Regions from separate parts of the Methylobacterium sp. J-001 genome, predicted to be linked through region 1. Evidence: predicted binding sites of a transcription regulator. Region 1 holds the regulator's gene; each other region holds the start of a gene.
What was found. The regulator PhoB, encoded in region 1, activates phosphate uptake and scavenging genes when phosphate is short. The targets are predictions, from matches to a motif close to TGTCATNNANCTGTCAT.

Region 1 (4,208 bases):
CGGATCCAGGCCAAGCTGACCTATCTGGTCTGCGAGACCGAATGCGTGCCCGGCTCCGCCGATCTCGCCCTGGTCCTGCCGGTGGGCGAGCCCCGGCCGGATGCCGGCCAGACCGCTTTGTTCGAGCGCGCCCGGGCCGCCCTGCCCGCACCGGCGCTCTGGCCACTGCGCCTCTCGAGCCAGGGCGATACGCTGCAGCTCGATTTCGCCGCCACCGGCCTCAAGCCCGAGACGATCAAGGGCGCGTCCTTCTTCCCCTATTCCGAGACCGCGATCGACAATGCCGCCGCCCAGGTGATGACGGTCGACGCATCCGGCCTGCATCTCACCCTCGCCCGAAGCAATCCGGCTGAGCCGGCACCGGCCGCCCTGCCCGGCGTGCTGACCGTCGAGGAAGCGACGGGCGTCGGTAGCCACCGCCTCGCCTTCGCGTATGGCGACGAGCCGGTGCTGCCGGCTCCGGCGACGGCGTCCGAAACCGCGACTCCGCCGCCGCCCGCCCCTGCCTTCGACGTCCTGACCCTCGCTACCGCGGCAGGGCTCGCCTTCCTCGGCGGCCTGATCCTCAACCTGATGCCCTGCGTCTTCCCGGTCCTATCGATCAAGGTGCTCGGCCTCCTGCGGCATGCGGGCGAGAGTCCCGCCCGCCTGCGGCTGCACGGTCTCGCCTATACGGCCGGCGTGCTGGTCAGTTTCCTCGGGCTGGCCGGCCTGCTGCTCGCCTTGAAGGGCGGCGGGGCGGCGATCGGCTGGGGTTTTCAGCTGCAATCGCCCGCCGTGGTGGCCGGGCTCGCCTACCTGCTCCTGGCCATGGGCCTCAGCCTATCCGGCGTGGTCCATCTCGGCGGCCGGCTCGCCGGCCTTGGCGACGGGCTGGCCCGGCGCTCCGGTCTGAGTGGATCGTTCTTCACGGGCGTGCTTGCGACCCTGGTGGCGACGCCCTGCACGGCGCCGTTCATGGGTTCGGCAGTGGGCTTCGCCCTGACCCAGAGCGCCGGCGTCGCGCTTGCCGTGTTTGCCAGTCTCGGATTGGGCCTCGCCTTACCGTTCCTGGCGCTCACCCTGTGGCCGCCGGCCCTGCGGGCGCTGCCACGTCCGGGCGCGTGGATGGAGACCCTGAAGCAGGTCCTGGCCTTCCCGGTCTACGCTACGGTGGCTTGGCTGGTCTGGGTCCTGGCGCAGCAGGTGGGGCCGCAGGGGCTGCTCGCCGGGCTGTTCGGCCTCGTCCTGGTGGGCTTTGCCGCCTGGGCCTGGGAGCACGGACACGCCGCGGCCCCCCGGGCCGGGCGGATCGCTCAGGGTCTTGCGGTGCTGACGATCCTGGCGGTCGCCGCCCTGACGCTGAGCCTCGGCCACGAGCGAGCCGCTGCCCCCGCCCAGGCTGCCGCCAACGGCGTCGAGCCGTTCACCCAGGCCCGCCTCGATGCCCTGGTGAACGAGCGCCGGCCGGTCTTCGTGAACATGACCGCCGCCTGGTGCATCACCTGCGCGGTCAACGAGACGACATCGCTCTCGACGAAGGCGGTGCGACAAGCGATGGCCGACCGGGGTGTTACCTACCTGAAGGGCGACTGGACCAACCAGAATCCCGAGATCACCCGCCTCCTGGAGAAGCACGGGCGCAGCGGCGTGCCGCTCTACCTGCTTTACGCGGGAAGCGGCGAGCCGCAGGTGCTGCCGCAGATCCTCACCGAGGGGACGGTTCTGTCAGCCCTGGAGACGGTGCCGGCCGCGGGCAAGAGCGCGGCTCTGACCCGCTGAATTGTCCCTGAGCGCAGCTAGGCTTCCAGCGAGAATGTCTCGTCGAAGGCGTAGCCCGAGCCCCGCACCGTGCGGATCGGGTCGGCCTGCCGCGGAGCATTGAGGGCCTTGCGCAGGCGCCCGACATGCACATCCACGGTGCGCTCGTCGATATAGACGTCGTGCCCCCAGACACCATCGAGGAGCTGCTCGCGGGAGAAGACCCGGCCGGGCGCCAGCATCAGAAATTCGAGCAGGCGGAACTCGGTCGGTCCGAGATGAAGCTCCTCGCCGGCGCGGCGGACCCGGTGGCCGGTGCGGTCGAGCTCGATATCGCCGGCTGCCAGCCGGTCCGCGACATGGGCCGGCTTGGCCCGGCGCAGCAGCGCCCGCACCCGAGCGAGCAGCTCAGGGACCGAGAACGGCTTGACGATGTAATCGTCCGCGCCCGTACCGAGGCCGCGGACACGATCGCCCTCTTCGCCCCGGGCGGTGAGCATGATGACCGGCAGCCGCTCGGTCTCGCGCCGGGCCCGGATGCGGCGACACAGCTCGATCCCCGAGAGGCCCGGCAGCATCCAGTCGAGCAGGACGAGATCAGGCGTGCGCTCGGCCAGGAGCAGCTCAGCATCGTCGCCGCGCGCGGCTGAATCCACCAGGAAGCCCTCGGCCTCAAGGTTGTACCGCAGCAGGGTGGTCAGGGCCTCCTCGTCCTCGACGATCAGGACTTGCATGCTCACGTTCGATAACCTGTTCCGTAGACGGCACCGGACGGCTCGTCCGCGTTGGATGGCGCGCGCAGGCAGATGGTGCGACAGACGCCGCGATCCCTCAACCCGCGTGCGCCACTCATCGCATTCTGCCCCCAGGCCGCATCGTGTGCTGCATGGTCCCCGCGTTACGGGGCCGTGGCGGCGGGACCGACCGTCGCGTAGTTCGACGCGTCGTTCTTCGGGCGCTCTCCGGCCAGCGTCTCACCGGTTGCGAGATAGTGGATCGTCTCGGCGATATTGGTGGTGTGGTCTCCGATCCGCTCGACGTTCTTGGCGCAAAACAGGAGATGCGTGCAGAACGAGATATTGCGCGGATCCTCCATCATGTAGGTCAGGAGTTCGCGGAACAGTGAATTGTACAGCGCATCGATCTCCCCGTCCCGCTCCCAGACATCGTAGGCCGCTTTGACGTCACGGCTCGCATAAGCGTCGAGGATATCTTTGAGCTGCGCCTCGGCGAGGTCGCTCATGTGGCGCACGCCGAGGACGATCTTCTGCGCGGGCGCCTGATCCGAGATCGCGACGACGCGTTTGGCGACGTTCTTGGCGAGATCCCCGATCCGCTCCAAGTCGCCGGAAACGCGGATCGCCGAGATGGTCTCGCGTAGGTCGATCGCCAGCGGCTGGCGCCGGGCGATGAGCAGCACCGCCCGCTCCTCGATGTCGCGCTGGAGCGCGTCGAGACGCTTGTCGGCGAGGATCACCGCTTGCGCGAGGGTGTCGTCCCGGCGGACCAGGGCGTCGGTTGCCTCGGCGGCCATCTTCTCGGCCACGCCGCCCATCTCGGAGATCGAGCGGCGCAGGTCATCCAGATCGGTGTCGTAGGAGCTGACGATATGGCCCGGCATGGTGGATCCTTCGATGGCGTCCCGCAAACCTTGATCCGCGAGGTCTGGCGGAAACCCGCTGCTACGATCACGGATACCGCGGCGCGTTCCCCGGTACCCAGTCCCTGTCACAGTCGAGAACATGATGCGGAGAGGTCAGGATCCGCACCCTGAAATCAACACGCATCGACAAGCAGGCAGCCTCCGCCGATGTTCCCGTATCAACGAGGCTTGTTCCGAAGTCGCGCCTGGCGATCTTACGATCAGGCGCGCCTCCTCATCTTGATGGCGGCTCACAGCGCTGCGTATGAGCCGTGTTCAATTGTCGGTCGAATGCTTCAGCCGAAGCGGCCGGTGATGTAGTCCTGGGTGCGCTGCTCCACAGGGTTCATGAACATCCGATTGGTGGGGCCGAATTCGATCAATTCACCCAGATACATGAAGGCGGTGAACTGCGAGATGCGGGCCGCCTGCTGCATATTATGCGTGACGATCACGATGGTGAACTCGTCGCGCAGCTGCTCGATCAGCTCCTCGATGCGCCCCGTGGAAATCGGGTCCAGCGCCGAAGTCGGCTCGTCGAACAGGATCACCTCCGGGCTCTGGGCCACGGTGCGGGCGATGCACAGGCGCTGCTGCTGCCCGCCCGAGAGGCCGGTGCCGGGCTGGCGCAGCTTGTCCTTCACCTCGTCCCAGAGGGCGGACTTGCGCAAAGCCTGCTCCACCCGCCCGTCGAGTTCGGATTTCGGCAGCTTCTCGTAAAGGCGCAGCCCGAAGGCGACGTTGTCGTAGATCGACATCGGGAACGGCGTCGGCTTCTGGAAGACCATGCCGATGCGCGCGCGCAGATCGTTCAGATCGACGGACG
Region 2 (4,208 bases), on a different contig from region 1:
ACAGATCGAGGCCTCGATCGGTCAAGACGGCCTGATCAGCTTCATCGACGGCCGGTCGTACAAAACGCTCAAGCGCCACCTCACCGCCAACGGCCTGACGCCCGAGCGCTACCGGGCCAAGTTCGGCCTGCCCGCCGATTATCCGATGGTCGCTCCGGGCTACGCCGCGCGGCGCTCCGAGATTGCCCGGGCGATCCAGCTCGGCAACCAGGTCGGTTGAGCGATGGCCTGCGCCATGACCCGGCCTGTCCATGGGCTTTCCGAGATGGACCGCTCCGCGGCGATCCTGGACCGCATCGCCGATACGCTCCACCTGCCGGTCGCCGCATTCTTCCCGGATGAGCCGGAACCGAGTGAGATCGTGGTCCAGGCGGCGGACCTCGTGACGGCCTTCATGGCGATCGAGACCGTCGCCGCACGCCGGACCTGTCTGGCCTATGTGCGCGCCATGGCGCGCCCCTGAGACGTCCCGAATAGCCGGGACTGAAAGCGACAGGGCCGCTTCCGCCGATCGCGGAAACGGCCCTGCCTGTCTGAACGCCCGCCCGGGGGGCGGGATTGCCGCGTCAGAACACGTAGCGCAGGATGTAGAACAGCACCGCCGCCAGGGTGATGGCGGCCGGCAGGGTCAGCACCCAGGCGAGCGCCATGTTGCGCACCGTGGCCATCTGCAGGCCCGAGCCGTTGGCCGCCATCGTGCCGGCGACGCCCGACGACAGGATATGCGTGGTCGAGACCGGCAGGCCGTACAACTCGGCGAGCCCGATCGTGCCCGCGGCGACGATCTCGGCCGACGCGCCCTGGGCGTAGGTGAGGTGGGTCTTGCCGATCCGCTCGCCCACCGTCACGACGATGCGCTTCCAGCCCACCATCGTGCCGAGGCCGAGCGCCAGCGCGACGCAGACCTTCACCCAGCCCGGAATATAGCGGGTGCCGTCGTTGAGCAGCCCGGTATAGCTCTTCAGGGTCGCCTTCTCGGCCTCCGACAGATCGGCCCCGGCGGCCGGCAGCAGCCGCACCGCGTCGGCGGCGAGGTACATGTCGCTGCGCATGTTCTCCGTCTGGGCGGCCGGCACCGTGCGGATCGCGCCGTAGTTCTTCACGCTGGTGGCGATGCCGGTCGAGAGCGCGGCGAGCGCGGCGTAGACCGGCGGCTTGTTCAGATCCTTGGACTTCAGCGCGTCCGTCACCGTGTCGCGGGCCTGCGCAACTTCCGGCAGGGCCGTCTCGCCGGCCCGGGTGGAGAAGACTTGGCTCGCCGCCATCGAGGTCTGGATGAAGGCCGGGGTCGTGGAATCCGACATGGTCCGGTTGAGCGCGTAGGCCGTCGGGGCGGCGCCGATCAGGATCAGCATGATCAGGCCCATGCCCTTCTGCCCGTCATTGCCGCCGTGGAAGAACGACACCAGGGTGCAGGTCAGGATCAGGATGCCGCGGATCCACACCGGCGGCGGCGCCTCGCTCTGGGGGGCCTCGTAGAGGTCCTTGCGCCGCACCGCGAATTTCAGCGCGAGCAGCAGCAGCGCCGCGAGCACGAAGCCGCAGACGGGCGAGAACAGCAGGGCCTTGAAGACGTTGAGCACCTGGTTCCAATCCACCCCGGCGGTGCGGGTGCCGCCGTTCATCAGCTGGTTGGCGAGGCCGACGCCGATCACCGAGCCGATCAGCGCGTGCGACGAGGAATTGGGCAGGCCGAAGGCCCAGGTCCCGAGATTCCAGATGATGGCGGCGAGCAGCAGCGCGAAGATCATCGCGTAGCCGGCCCCCGAGCCGACATGCAGGATCAGCTCCACCGGCAGCAGGGTGACGATGGCGTAGGCCACCGCGCCGGAGGACAGCATCACCCCCAGGAAGTTGAAGAAACCCGACCAGACCACCGCCACCAGCGGCGGCATCGAATGGGTGTAGATCACCGTCGCCACGGCGTTGGCGGTGTCGTGGAATCCGTTCACGAACTCGAAGGCGAGGGCGATCAGAAGGGCCAGCCCGAGCAGCGCGAAGGCTCCGTAGGCCAGGGGCGCTTCGCCGACCGCGTTCATGTCGGTGACGAGGCTCACCACCGCGTAGCCGAGGCCGGCCACCAGCACCGACAGGAAGGCGATCACGCCGGCCATCGGCGTCCCGGATTCGAGGCGCGGACTGCCTTCGGGCCTGACTCTCGTTATGGGCGGCGACATTACGGCGGAATCGGACATGGGCCCTCGCGTTGACTCGTCTTCGGAAGCGAGGCGGGATTAGGATTGCGGGATGACGGTTCAGTGACGTTTTACAGGTCGGATTCGACGAAGCATTATATTCGTTCGTCTTCTGCAAATGATCCGAAGATATTAATTGGGACGAGGTCTAGTCCGTCTTCCCAAAGCCTTGGGCCCAGGTATTTACTGATCGGGCGCCGGCCAGTCCGTGTGCCGAAATCAGACATCCAACCGCGGATCGTGCGAGCCTGAAACGAAGGATTCGCGTTGCGCCAGGCGCCGCGCGGGAAGATTTTTTGGCCGGATTTCAGATCGATGCTTAGGGTATTGCCGGTAAGAGTCACAACAGATTTGTGCCGGCTAAGATATGGATCTGTTGCAAGTGGGATACAATTGACGATTCAAGTTATTATGACTTCATTATGACGCATGCGACCGTGTCGTTTCCGCTAAATCACCCGCCGCAGGCCGAATGGCCGCAGGCTTGGGGGCCGGGAATGAAACTTTGCTACGGGGTCTCGATCGCGACCTTGATGGTCGCTGCATATAGTTCGGGTGTGCAGGCGCAGACCGCCAACACGACTGCATCGGATGTCAACGTCCTCAATCTGCTGGCCCCGTTCCTGTCGCTCAATGCGACGGCGGCCGGGCAGGCGACGCTGGACTTGAACCTGGCGCAGACAGCCGTGCTGAATAACGGCGCCGGGCTCGCCCGGCAGCAATTGGCGATCAGCGACAAGAACCTCCTGGCGTCGGCCAGCAACAACCTGTCCTCGGTAGGGCTCGGCTCTTATGGCGTTGCCGCCAATATCGGCGGCGGCCTCCCCGGCCAGAATCCGATCAACGGCCGCGTCCCGCAGCAGCGCATCGGCGGTCTCGGCCCGCAGCTCGGGCCGATCTTCCAGCGTGGCCTCGCCCAGGGCACCAACGGCGCGCTCGGCAGCGTGATCAATCTGCTGGTCGATGCCAACACGTTCACGGGCAACAACCTGGGCGTCGCCAAGAACTACTTTGCCAACGGCGCGGCCAACAACCCGAGCGTGACACCGGCCAACTACGTGGCGACACCCGCCGTTGCGCCGGCGGGCTATAGCCTGCCCAGAGCCAACGGCCTGCCCAACACCATCAACAGCGTCTACGACCTCGGCTACGGCGTCACGAACACGCAAGCCGGCCAGGACGTCTATGGATCCTCCCGGCCCGTTCAGGTCGCGCCGAGCCGCTTCAATGCCTTCGACCCGACGGCGCTCAACGGCATCGCCACCAACCCGTCCTTCCCGAGCGGGCACACCACCTACGCGTATACGAGCGGCTATCTGCTGGCGATGCTGGTGCCGCAGCAATACCAGAGCCTGCTGCTGCGCGCGTCCGAGTACGGCGAGAGCCGTATCGTCCTCGGCGTGCACTACCCGCTCGACGTGATCGGCAGCCGCGCGCTCGCCGCCTACGACCTCGCGCAAGCCTTCACCAACCCGGCCTACATCAACAACGCGGCGATGACCGGGCGGGCGATCAACATGCCGAGCCAGTTCGTCCAGGCCCAGGGCCAGCTTCAGGCCTACCTCGCCGCCCAGTGCGGCAACACCGTCGCGGCCTGCGCCGGCAGCGCCGCCAACATGGCCGGCAATCCCTATGTCCCCTCTGCCGCCAACCAGGCCGCCTACCAGGCCCGCCTGACCTACGGCCTGCCGACCCTCACCTTCGCCCAGGCCCCGCGCGAGGCCGCCCCCGCGGGCGGGCCGGACGCCTCGATCCTGCTCGCGCCCCTCTACGGCGGATCGACTTCGGCCGCCCGCACGCTCGCGCCGAACGGCGGCCTCTACGGCCAGCTTGCGACCGAGACGATCAACCAGATCGTGGTCAACACCGAGACCAACGCGCTCGCCGCCTTCTACGGCAGCCCGCTGAGCTACTGGAGCCGCATCGACCTGTATTCCGCCGCCGGATATTTCGGGAACGTCACCGGCACCCTGCGGATGGACACGAGCGACCGCCTCGGCATCGATGTCGGCA
Region 3 (4,208 bases), on a different contig from region 1:
CGAGCCGCTCCAGGCCAACCCGGTGATCATCGAGGACGATTGCTTCATCGGCGCCCGCGCCGAGGTGGCCGAGGGCGTCATCGTCGGCCAGGGCAGCGTGCTGTCCATGGGCGTCTATATCGGCGCCTCGACCAAGATCGTCGACCGCACCACCGGCGAGGTCATGTACGGCCGCGTGCCGCCCTACTCCGTGGTGGTCTCGGGCACGATGCCCGGCAAGGCGCTGCCGGACGGCACCCCGGGCCCCGGCCTGTACTGCGCGGTGATCGTCAAGCGCGTCGATGCCGGCACCCGCTCGAAGACCGCCATCAACGAGCTGCTGCGCACGTAAGCGTGGAAGGGGAGGGTGGCCCGGTGGAGACGACGCGGCATCTAGACCTGACCGTAGCGGGCCGGCCGGTGCCGACCCTCTGCGACGTGATCGGTACGGGGCGCGATGCGCTCCTGCTGCCGGCCCTGTCGACGATCTCGGACCGGGGCGAGATGCGCGATCTCGCCCGCGCCCTCGGTTCGGAGTACCGCTGCCTGGTGCCGGACTGGCCGGGCTTCGGCGCCCGGCCGCGGACCCGCCTCCCCCTCGGTCCGGACACCCTGCACGCCTTCCTGGATGCGCTGCTCGCCGCCGCCCCCGGCCCCTACGCGCTCGGCGTCGCGGCCGGCCACGGAGCCGGCTACTTGGTCGCCGCAGCGCGCAGGCACCCGCGGGCATTCGAGCGGTTGGTTCTGGTCGCGCCGACTTGGCGCGGGCCGCTGCCCACCGCGATGCCGAGCCGCGCGCACTGGTTCCCCCGCATCCGCCGGGCCGTGGAGGCGCCGATCCTCGGCGATGCCCTCTACCGGCTCAACATCAGTCCGCCGATCATCGGTCGGATGATGCGCGCTCATGTCTACGCGGACCCGGCCCACGTCACACCGGACGTGATCCGCGCCAAGCACGCGGTCACCCGCCAGCAGAACGGCCGGTTCGGCACCGCCGCCTTCGTCACCGGTGGCCTCGACCCCGTGGCCGACCGCACCGCCTTCCTGGACCTGTTCGGCGGCGTCCTGCCGCCGACCCTGGTGCTGCGCCCCGAGAAGGCCCCGCGCCGCTCCGGCGCCGAGATGGACGCGCTGATCGCCCAAGGCCAGGTCACGAGCGTCGCGATCCCTGGGGCGCTCAGCCCGCACGAGGAGTTCCCCACCGCGGTGGCGGCCGCGATCCGGGTGGTTTAGCCGGCAAATTTCTGGATCCGCAAAAGGTCCGGGACCTTTTGCGGATCCAGGGCGGAGCCCTGGCCTCATCAGGGCTCCGCCTTCGGGAACCCATGTTCCGGCGGCATCGTGATCACGCCCCGATGGTAGGGGAAGCGGGCGCGCTGGAGCGGGTCCGGCCCTGTGAAGATCAGCCGCGTCCGGAACGACACCGGGCTGACGCACAAGAGATAGCCCCGCAGGACCTTGTCGTCGGGCACGAACAGGGCGGTCGTCAGATACCGGCTCTCCGCCCGGACCCAAGCGGGCATTCGCAAACCCCAGCGCCGCGCCAGATGCTCCCCGGCCCCGCCCAGGAACGCATCGGCCTCCGGAAGCCCGAGCAAACCCGGCTCATCGGCGATGAACCCCGCCTGCCGCGTGACGTCGCCGTCGGCGGCGTAGAAGGCGTCGAGGAAGTCGCGCAGATGGTGCTCCCAATCCCTGTCCTCCCGCGCCCGCGCGACGACTTCCGCCAGGGAATGCGGTCTCATGGCACCGACTTGATGACCGCAGGAAACCGAGTTCGCACCTCCGGCGACGGGTCCTCGCCATAGATCGAGCGATAGAGGCGCTCGAGCGCCTGCACATCGCTTAAGCCCAGGTGAGCCGCGAGGGCGCGCGCGTCGTTCAGGTCTCGGTCTCCGCGGTCGAGGCTCTGCAAGGCGTGCAACTTCATCGCCAGGAGGTAGGGAGGGCTAGCCAGGACGGTCCGAAGTCCTGGTGTCCCACCGGTGGGATACGTGCCGGACACGGCGAACAGGGTTTCGTCCTCCTCAAGCGGGGTGAACATGCCGACGGCATCGTTGAGCCAGTCCGCCTCCAGCCCCATCCGCGCGGCGACCCGGATCACCGAAGGCGCGAGCACCGCCTCGTCGTAGCCGGCCCGCACAACCGCATCGACATCCTCAGTGGCGCGTCGCCATGCGAATTGCAGCATCAGCGCGCCGCCGCCATAGACGGCGAGTTCGACGAAGCGCCCATGCTCAGCGAGGTCGGCACCGAGCGCTTCGAAGGCCTCCAGGAGGCGGGCGCGATCGAGGGGCTGGGCCATGCGGTCGGGAAGCCGGAAGGAAACGCCATAGCGTTCGCGCGGCGGGCAGCCCGGGTCAACCGTCTGTCATCCGTCACGGGAGCCCCTGGACAGGATCGGAGGCCTGTGCGCGGACTGAACCGTCCGGCCAAGCCGTTCGTTTGTCTGCGGGTGCGGCCCGCCTCGTCCTCGCCCCTTCGCCCGAACCGCTACGGATCCGATGCTGCGCACCCTCTCCCTGCCGGCCCTCGCCGTCCTGATCGCCGCGACTCCGGTTCGCGCCGAGGACACGCCCCACCCCGCACCGGCGAACCCGCAAGCGGCGCCATCGTTGGGGGCCGACACGCTCAAGCCCGGCAAGCCGGCGGTGAAACCCTATCTGGCCGAGACGGCGGGCCCCGATGCGATCCAGATCCTGCCACCACCACCGGCCCACGATGCGCCCCTCGACAAGGCCGACCGGGCGGCCTTCGTCGGCACCCGCGCCCTGAAGGGCAGCGCCCGCTGGGAGATCGCCGCCAACGACGTGTCGGAGGGTGCGTCCGCGGTGCTCGACAATTTCGCCTGCGTGCTCGGCACCCGGATCGACCAGACCCGGGTGCCGGCGGTGCTCCACCTCCTGGAACGCACCCGGCTCGACCTCGCCCGGGCGACGCGGGGGCCGAAGGTGCATTACCGCCGGCTTCGCCCGTTCGTGGGCAACGAGGCGCCGATCTGCGTGCAGCGGACCCAGGCGCTCACCGACAGCTTCAGCTACCCGTCCGGGCACGCCACCCAGGGCTGGGCCTACGCGCTGATCCTGGCCTCCCTGGTACCCGAGAAAGCCACCGCGATCCTGGCCCGGGGCCGGGCCTACGGCGAGAGCCGTGTCGTCTGCGGCGTGCACTGGCTCAGCGACGTCGCGGCCGGGCGGATCACCGGCTCCTCGGTCCTCGCCACGCTGATGGGCGATCCAGGCTTCCGGGCCGATCTGGACAAGGCCCGGACCGAGCTGCGAGGCGCCCTCTCCGCAGGCGGTGCAGCACCCGACCAGGCTGTTTGCACCCGCGAAGCGGAGGCCCTGCGCGAGCCTCCACTAGAGTTTTGAATACGAATAATGTCAGATTTGAAGACTTCTAAGTGTGTGATTTAAAACACGTTTTCCGCTTGATCGAGAGCCCGTGAACGGTTGATCCTGTGATTGAAGCGCCAAGGAACGGCGCATCTCAGGGTTCCACGTCCATGCGTTCCACCCGCCTCGGGTTACTTGTCACCGCCACGGCTCTGGCCACCGCCGCCGTCACGTCCCAGGCCGCTGCGCAGGGTGCCGTGCAGCTCAACGAGATCTCCGTGGAGGCCACCCGACCCGCCTCCACGGTCCCGGCCGGAGCCAGCTTCGGGGGCGCCAATGTCAGCGGCGGCGACGGCAACAGCGCGGCCACCAGCGGCGGCGGCGGCGGCCCCTCCGGGATCACCGGCTACGTCGCGCGCGTGAGCCCCACCGCGACCAAGACCAACACACCGCTGATCGAAACTCCGCAATCGGTCTCGGTTGTCACCCGTGAGCAGCTCAACGACCGCAACGTGCAGAGCCTGAACCAGGCGCTGGCCTACACGCCGGGCGTGTCGAGCAACGTCTTCGGCTTCGACCCCCGCGCGGACTCGTTCTACATCCGCGGCTTCGCCGAGACCTACGATGGTATCTTCCGCGACGGCCTGCGCCAGACGGGCGTCGGCTTCGCTGTCCCCCGCATCGAGCCCTACGGCGCCGAGGCGCTGACCATCCTGCGGGGGCCGGCCTCCGGGCTCTACGGCCTCGGCTCTCCCGGCGGCATCGTCGACGTGACCAGCAAGCGCCCGGTCTTCGCCCAGTTCGGTGAGGCGTGGTTCCAGGGTGGTAGCTTCGACCGCTACCAGGGCAACTTCGACATCGGCGGCCCGGTCGAGGGATCGGACGGAACGATGG
Region 4 (4,208 bases), on a different contig from region 1:
ATCCGGACGGGCTCGGCGATCTCGCCGCCGTCACGACGGGCGCCCGGATCTACGGCTTCCACGCGACCCTCAAGGCGCCGCTGCGCCTCGCCCCGGCGGCCGAGGAGGACGACCTTCTCGCCATGGCCCGGGACCTTGCGGCCGGGCACCCGCCGGTGGCGCTGGGCCCGCTGGTCGTCGCCGCGCTCGGGCCGTTCCTCGCCCTGGTGCCCGAAGCCCCGCCGCCGGAACTCGGGCTGCTCGCCGCCGAATGCGTCGCCGCCCTCGACCCGCTGCGGTCACCGCTCTCGGAGGCCGAGCGCGCCAAGCGTCGCCCCGAGCGCCTCGATCCCCGCGGCCGCGCGCTGCTGGCCCGCTGGGGTTACCCGTATGTCTTCGAAGCCTTCCGGTTCCACATGACGCTGACCGACGCCCTGCCGGAGCCCGACCGCGCCGCCTGGCTCAGACGCCTGACCGAAGCCTACGCGGCCTCGAGGCCGGCGCCCGCGGTGATCGATGCCGTGTACCTCCTGTCCCAGGACGGGTCCGAGCCGTTCCGGCTCCTCGCGCGCCTGCCCTTCGGGGGCGACCATGGCTGAGCCGCATCTCGGCCTCGCTCCCGCAATCGATCCGAGCGCCCGGATCGTCGAGTGCCATCTCGGCCGCTACACCGAGATCGGCCCGCGCACGCGCCTGACCGAAAGCGTCCTCGACGATTATTCCTACATCGCCCAGGATGGCGAGGTGATCTACACCACCATCGGCAAGTTCTGCTCGATTGCCGCCAGCGTGCGGATCAACCCGGGCAACCACCCGATGGAGCGCGCAAGCCAAGCGCATTTTACCTACCGCGCCCATGCCTACTGGCCCGAGGAGGCGGATGAGGATGCCTTCTTCGCGCGCCGCCGGGCGAGCCCGGTGACCATCGGCCATGACGTCTGGATCGGCCACGGCGTGGTGGTCCTGCCAGGCCGAACCATCGGCACCGGCGCGGTGGTGGGGGCGGGGGCGATCGTCACGCGGGATGTCCCGGCCTACACGATCGTCGTCGGCAATCCGGCCCGGCCGGTGCGCCGCCGCTTTCCCGAGCCGATCGCCGAGCGGCTGGAGCGTCTCGCCTGGTGGGATTGGGACCACGAGCGCCTGCGCCGGGCGCTTCCGGACTTCCGCGCGCTTCGCATCGAAGAATTTCTGGAGCGGTACGCGAGCTGGGCGGGAGCGTAGCGCTCCGCCATGTCGAGCGTACGCCAAGGCGACGCACGGTCTGTCCTCGAGGCGGAACGCGCGAGCGGCAGCGGACTTAGAAAACCCGTCTCAGGCTTCGGCTGATCGTTCCCATCCGTGCATCTTCCGGAGCGATCGGGAGCCGATCATCCAGGGGTTCGATGCGAGCCACGCCCAAGATCAGGACGCTCCGACATCAGCATCCTCCTAAGCGCGCATTGATCGCGCGTTGATCGCGGCGGTGTCCGCGATCTGCCGGAATGCCACGAGGGATGCGTCGCGGACCGTCCAAACATGCGCGAAATCCGCTTCGCCGGGAACGCCGGACGGGCTGGAAATGCGATAGAGGCCGGTCGTGATGACGGTTTCGCCGTCGGCCATGAATGTCTTCGGATGTGTTTCGTAGGCGCTGAAATGCGCCTTCACGGATGGAAAGAAGCGACCGATGACGTCGTCCCGCCCACGATAGATCCCGCCCGCAGGAAAGCTCTCCAGCACCCGCCATTCGATGTCCGGCGACAACAGATCGGGATTTCCGGTCCGGTACCAGTCCTGCACGATTCTCAGTGCGCCGCTGTCCATCGTCATCTCCAGTCTTGCCGTCGATGGCTTCCGCAGCGGAAGCCTGACAGCACGCGGGACGCGTCCTGTTCTTCGACTTGCTGAATGAGAGACAGGATAGGTATCGTGCCGTCCTGCGCAAGAACGCACATGAACAGCAGATAGTGTCGATAAGGATACCACTATGGCGCGCACTCGTCATTCGCGTCTGGATTGCGGGCCCGGCTGCCCGGTCGAAGCGACACTTCAGTTGATCGACGGAAAATGGAAGGGCGTGATCCTCTTTCATTTGCTGGCGGGTCCGATGCGCTTCGGTGCGTTGCGACGGATCTTGCAAAACTGCACGCAGCGGATGCTCACCAACCAGCTACGGGATTTGGAGGCGGACGGGCTCGTCGATCGGACAATCTATCCTCAGGTCCCGCCCAAGGTTGAGTACAGCCTGACCGCCCGCGGCCGGACGCTCGGGCCCGTGATCATGGCGCTCAAGACTTGGGGTGAAACCCACGGGGTTGCGTCGGTACCGGACGCCGCCTGAGGGGACGCGGGCGCGAGGTCCCTGCGGGGCTCCGTGGACAGCGCCGACACAGATGCAGCGTTTGGCTGCGCAAGCCCCGTCGGACCGTCGCGACGGAAGACGCCGTCGCGCCGCCGGTTGTCCAGGCGCCACGACACCAGATTTGTGCGCCGACTAAATAAAAGGAATTGTATTCGTCATCCAATTGTCGCCGAAGAGGCGTTTAGCTGCGCCCATTCCGCAGCGGACCGATATTTATGCTCGTCGTCGAAGACCTGACACGTCAATACAGCGGCCGCCGTGCCGTCGACGGCGTTTCACTGAAGATCGAGCGGGGCAGCTTCGTCGGCGTCATCGGTCGGTCCGGAGCCGGCAAATCGACCTTGTTGCGTCTGATCAACCGCCTGGCCGACCCGAGTTCCGGACGCATCCTCTATGACGGGCGCGATGTCACCGGCCTGACGGGCCGGCCCCTGCGGGAATGGCGCACCCGCTGCGCCATGATCTTCCAGCAATTCAACTTGGTCGGCCGCCTCGACGTGATGACCAACGTGCTGATGGGCCGCCTCAGCCACGTGCCGACCCACCGCGCCCTGCTCCGGATGTGGTCGGACGAGGACCGGGCCATGGCGCTCGCCGCCCTGGAAAGCTTCGATATGGGCGAATTCGCCGGCCAGCGGGCCGATGGCCTGTCGGGCGGGCAACAGCAGCGCGTCGCCATCGCCCGCGCGCTCGTGCAGGAGCCCGAGATCCTGCTGGCCGACGAGCCGGTGGCCTCACTGGACCCGCGCAACACCCGCCTGGTGATGGATGCCCTGGCCGCCGTGAACCGGCGCTACGGCATCACCGTGCTGTGCAACCTGCACTCCCTGGACCTCGCCCGCGCCTATTGCGACCGCCTCGTCGGGCTCGCCGCCGGCCGGGTGGTGTTCGAGGGCGGCCCGTTCGACCTCACCGAGGACGTGGCGCGCCGCCTCTACGGTCTGGAGGCCGGTGAGGTGCTCGACGATTCCGCGGCGCGCGAGGCGGAGCAGCGGGCCGCCATGCCAGGGCTGCCCGGCCTCGTGCCGGCTCAGCCCATCCGCGAGGCTGCCATCGGCGTCTGAGCCATTGGCGCCGGTCACCGGTGCACTGTGCTTGAGGCTCCCAACAACAACGGACGGAAACGCCTGACCGGATCGGATGCGCCGAGCGCGCGGCCGGCCAATTCCGCGCCCGAGACCACTTTGAGGACCACACGATGATCACCCGACGCACCCTTGCCGCCGCCGCGGCGGCGTTCACCCTCCTCGGCCTGCCGGCCACGGCCCAGGACTGGAAGGCCAAGTATCCCGAGCTAACCCTGGCGGTCATCCCGATGGAGAACGCCAGCGGCACCAACGACCGCTATGCCCCCCTGGCGGATTACCTGACCAAGACGATCGGCGTGCCGGTGAAGCTGCGGGTCGCCAGCGACTACGCTGCCGTGATCGAGGGCCAGCGGGCCGGCAACATCCAGATCGCGTTCTACGGCGCCGTCTCGTTCTCCCGGGCCGTGATGACCGGCGTGAAGATCGAGCCGCTCGTGAACCCGCAGCACGAGACCGGCGCCTCGGGCTATTACTCGGTGCTCTACGTGCTGGCCTCCAGCCCGTACAAAAGCGTCGATGACCTCAAGGGCAAGAACCTCGCCCTCGTCGACCCGAACTCCACCTCAGGCAACCAGGCGCCGCGCTTCTTCCTGAAGCGGGCCGGCTACGACGTGGACAAGCATTTCGGCAAGGTCCTCTTCGCCGGCAGTCACGAGAACGCCGTGCTGGCGCTGACCCAGGGGACCGTCGATGCCGCCGCCAACCTGTGGAACTCCGAGACCGACACGATGGTGACCCGCATGGTCGCCAAGGGCGTCCTGAAGAATCCCGACGGTACGCCGATGAAGCAGTCGGAC

Region 2: a site for PhoB is predicted at 2,248-2,264, ahead of MKK65_RS28460 (inorganic phosphate transporter). Genes of this name have one in related genera too.
Region 3: a site for PhoB is predicted at 2,338-2,354, ahead of MKK65_RS16700 (acid phosphatase). Genes of this name have one in related genera too.
Region 4: a site for PhoB is predicted at 2,477-2,493, ahead of phnC (phosphonate ABC transporter ATP-binding protein). Genes of this name have one in related genera too.

Annotation. Positions count from the first base shown of each region.
Region 1 covers NZ_JAKSYN010000115.1:73,408-77,615, reverse strand. The annotation lists gene MKK65_RS12820 (protein-disulfide reductase DsbD family protein) at 1-1,761, shown strand, start outside; gene phoB (phosphate regulon transcriptional regulator PhoB) at 1,779-2,474, opposite strand; gene phoU (phosphate signaling complex protein PhoU) at 2,639-3,361, opposite strand; gene pstB (phosphate ABC transporter ATP-binding protein PstB) at 3,679-4,208, opposite strand, start outside.
Region 2 covers NZ_JAKSYN010000214.1:18,455-22,662, reverse strand. The annotation lists gene MKK65_RS28470 (MucR family transcriptional regulator) at 1-220, shown strand, start outside; gene MKK65_RS28465 (hypothetical protein) at 236-463, shown strand; gene MKK65_RS28460 (inorganic phosphate transporter) at 567-2,195, opposite strand; gene MKK65_RS28455 (autotransporter domain-containing protein) at 2,729-4,208, shown strand, end outside.
Region 3 covers NZ_JAKSYN010000135.1:91,719-95,926, forward strand. The annotation lists gene dapD (2,3,4,5-tetrahydropyridine-2,6-dicarboxylate N-succinyltransferase) at 1-331, shown strand, start outside; gene MKK65_RS16685 (alpha/beta fold hydrolase) at 355-1,212, shown strand; gene MKK65_RS16690 (hypothetical protein) at 1,281-1,724, opposite strand; gene MKK65_RS16695 (hypothetical protein) at 1,721-2,284, opposite strand; gene MKK65_RS16700 (acid phosphatase) at 2,484-3,350, shown strand; gene MKK65_RS16705 (TonB-dependent siderophore receptor) at 3,485-4,208, shown strand, end outside.
Region 4 covers NZ_JAKSYN010000214.1:11,135-15,342, reverse strand. The annotation lists gene MKK65_RS28445 (DUF1045 domain-containing protein) at 1-578, shown strand, start outside; gene MKK65_RS28440 (chloramphenicol acetyltransferase) at 571-1,203, shown strand; gene MKK65_RS28435 (nuclear transport factor 2 family protein) at 1,411-1,785, opposite strand; gene MKK65_RS28430 (winged helix-turn-helix transcriptional regulator) at 1,949-2,302, shown strand; gene phnC (phosphonate ABC transporter ATP-binding protein) at 2,539-3,387, shown strand; gene phnD (phosphonate ABC transporter substrate-binding protein) at 3,522-4,208, shown strand, end outside.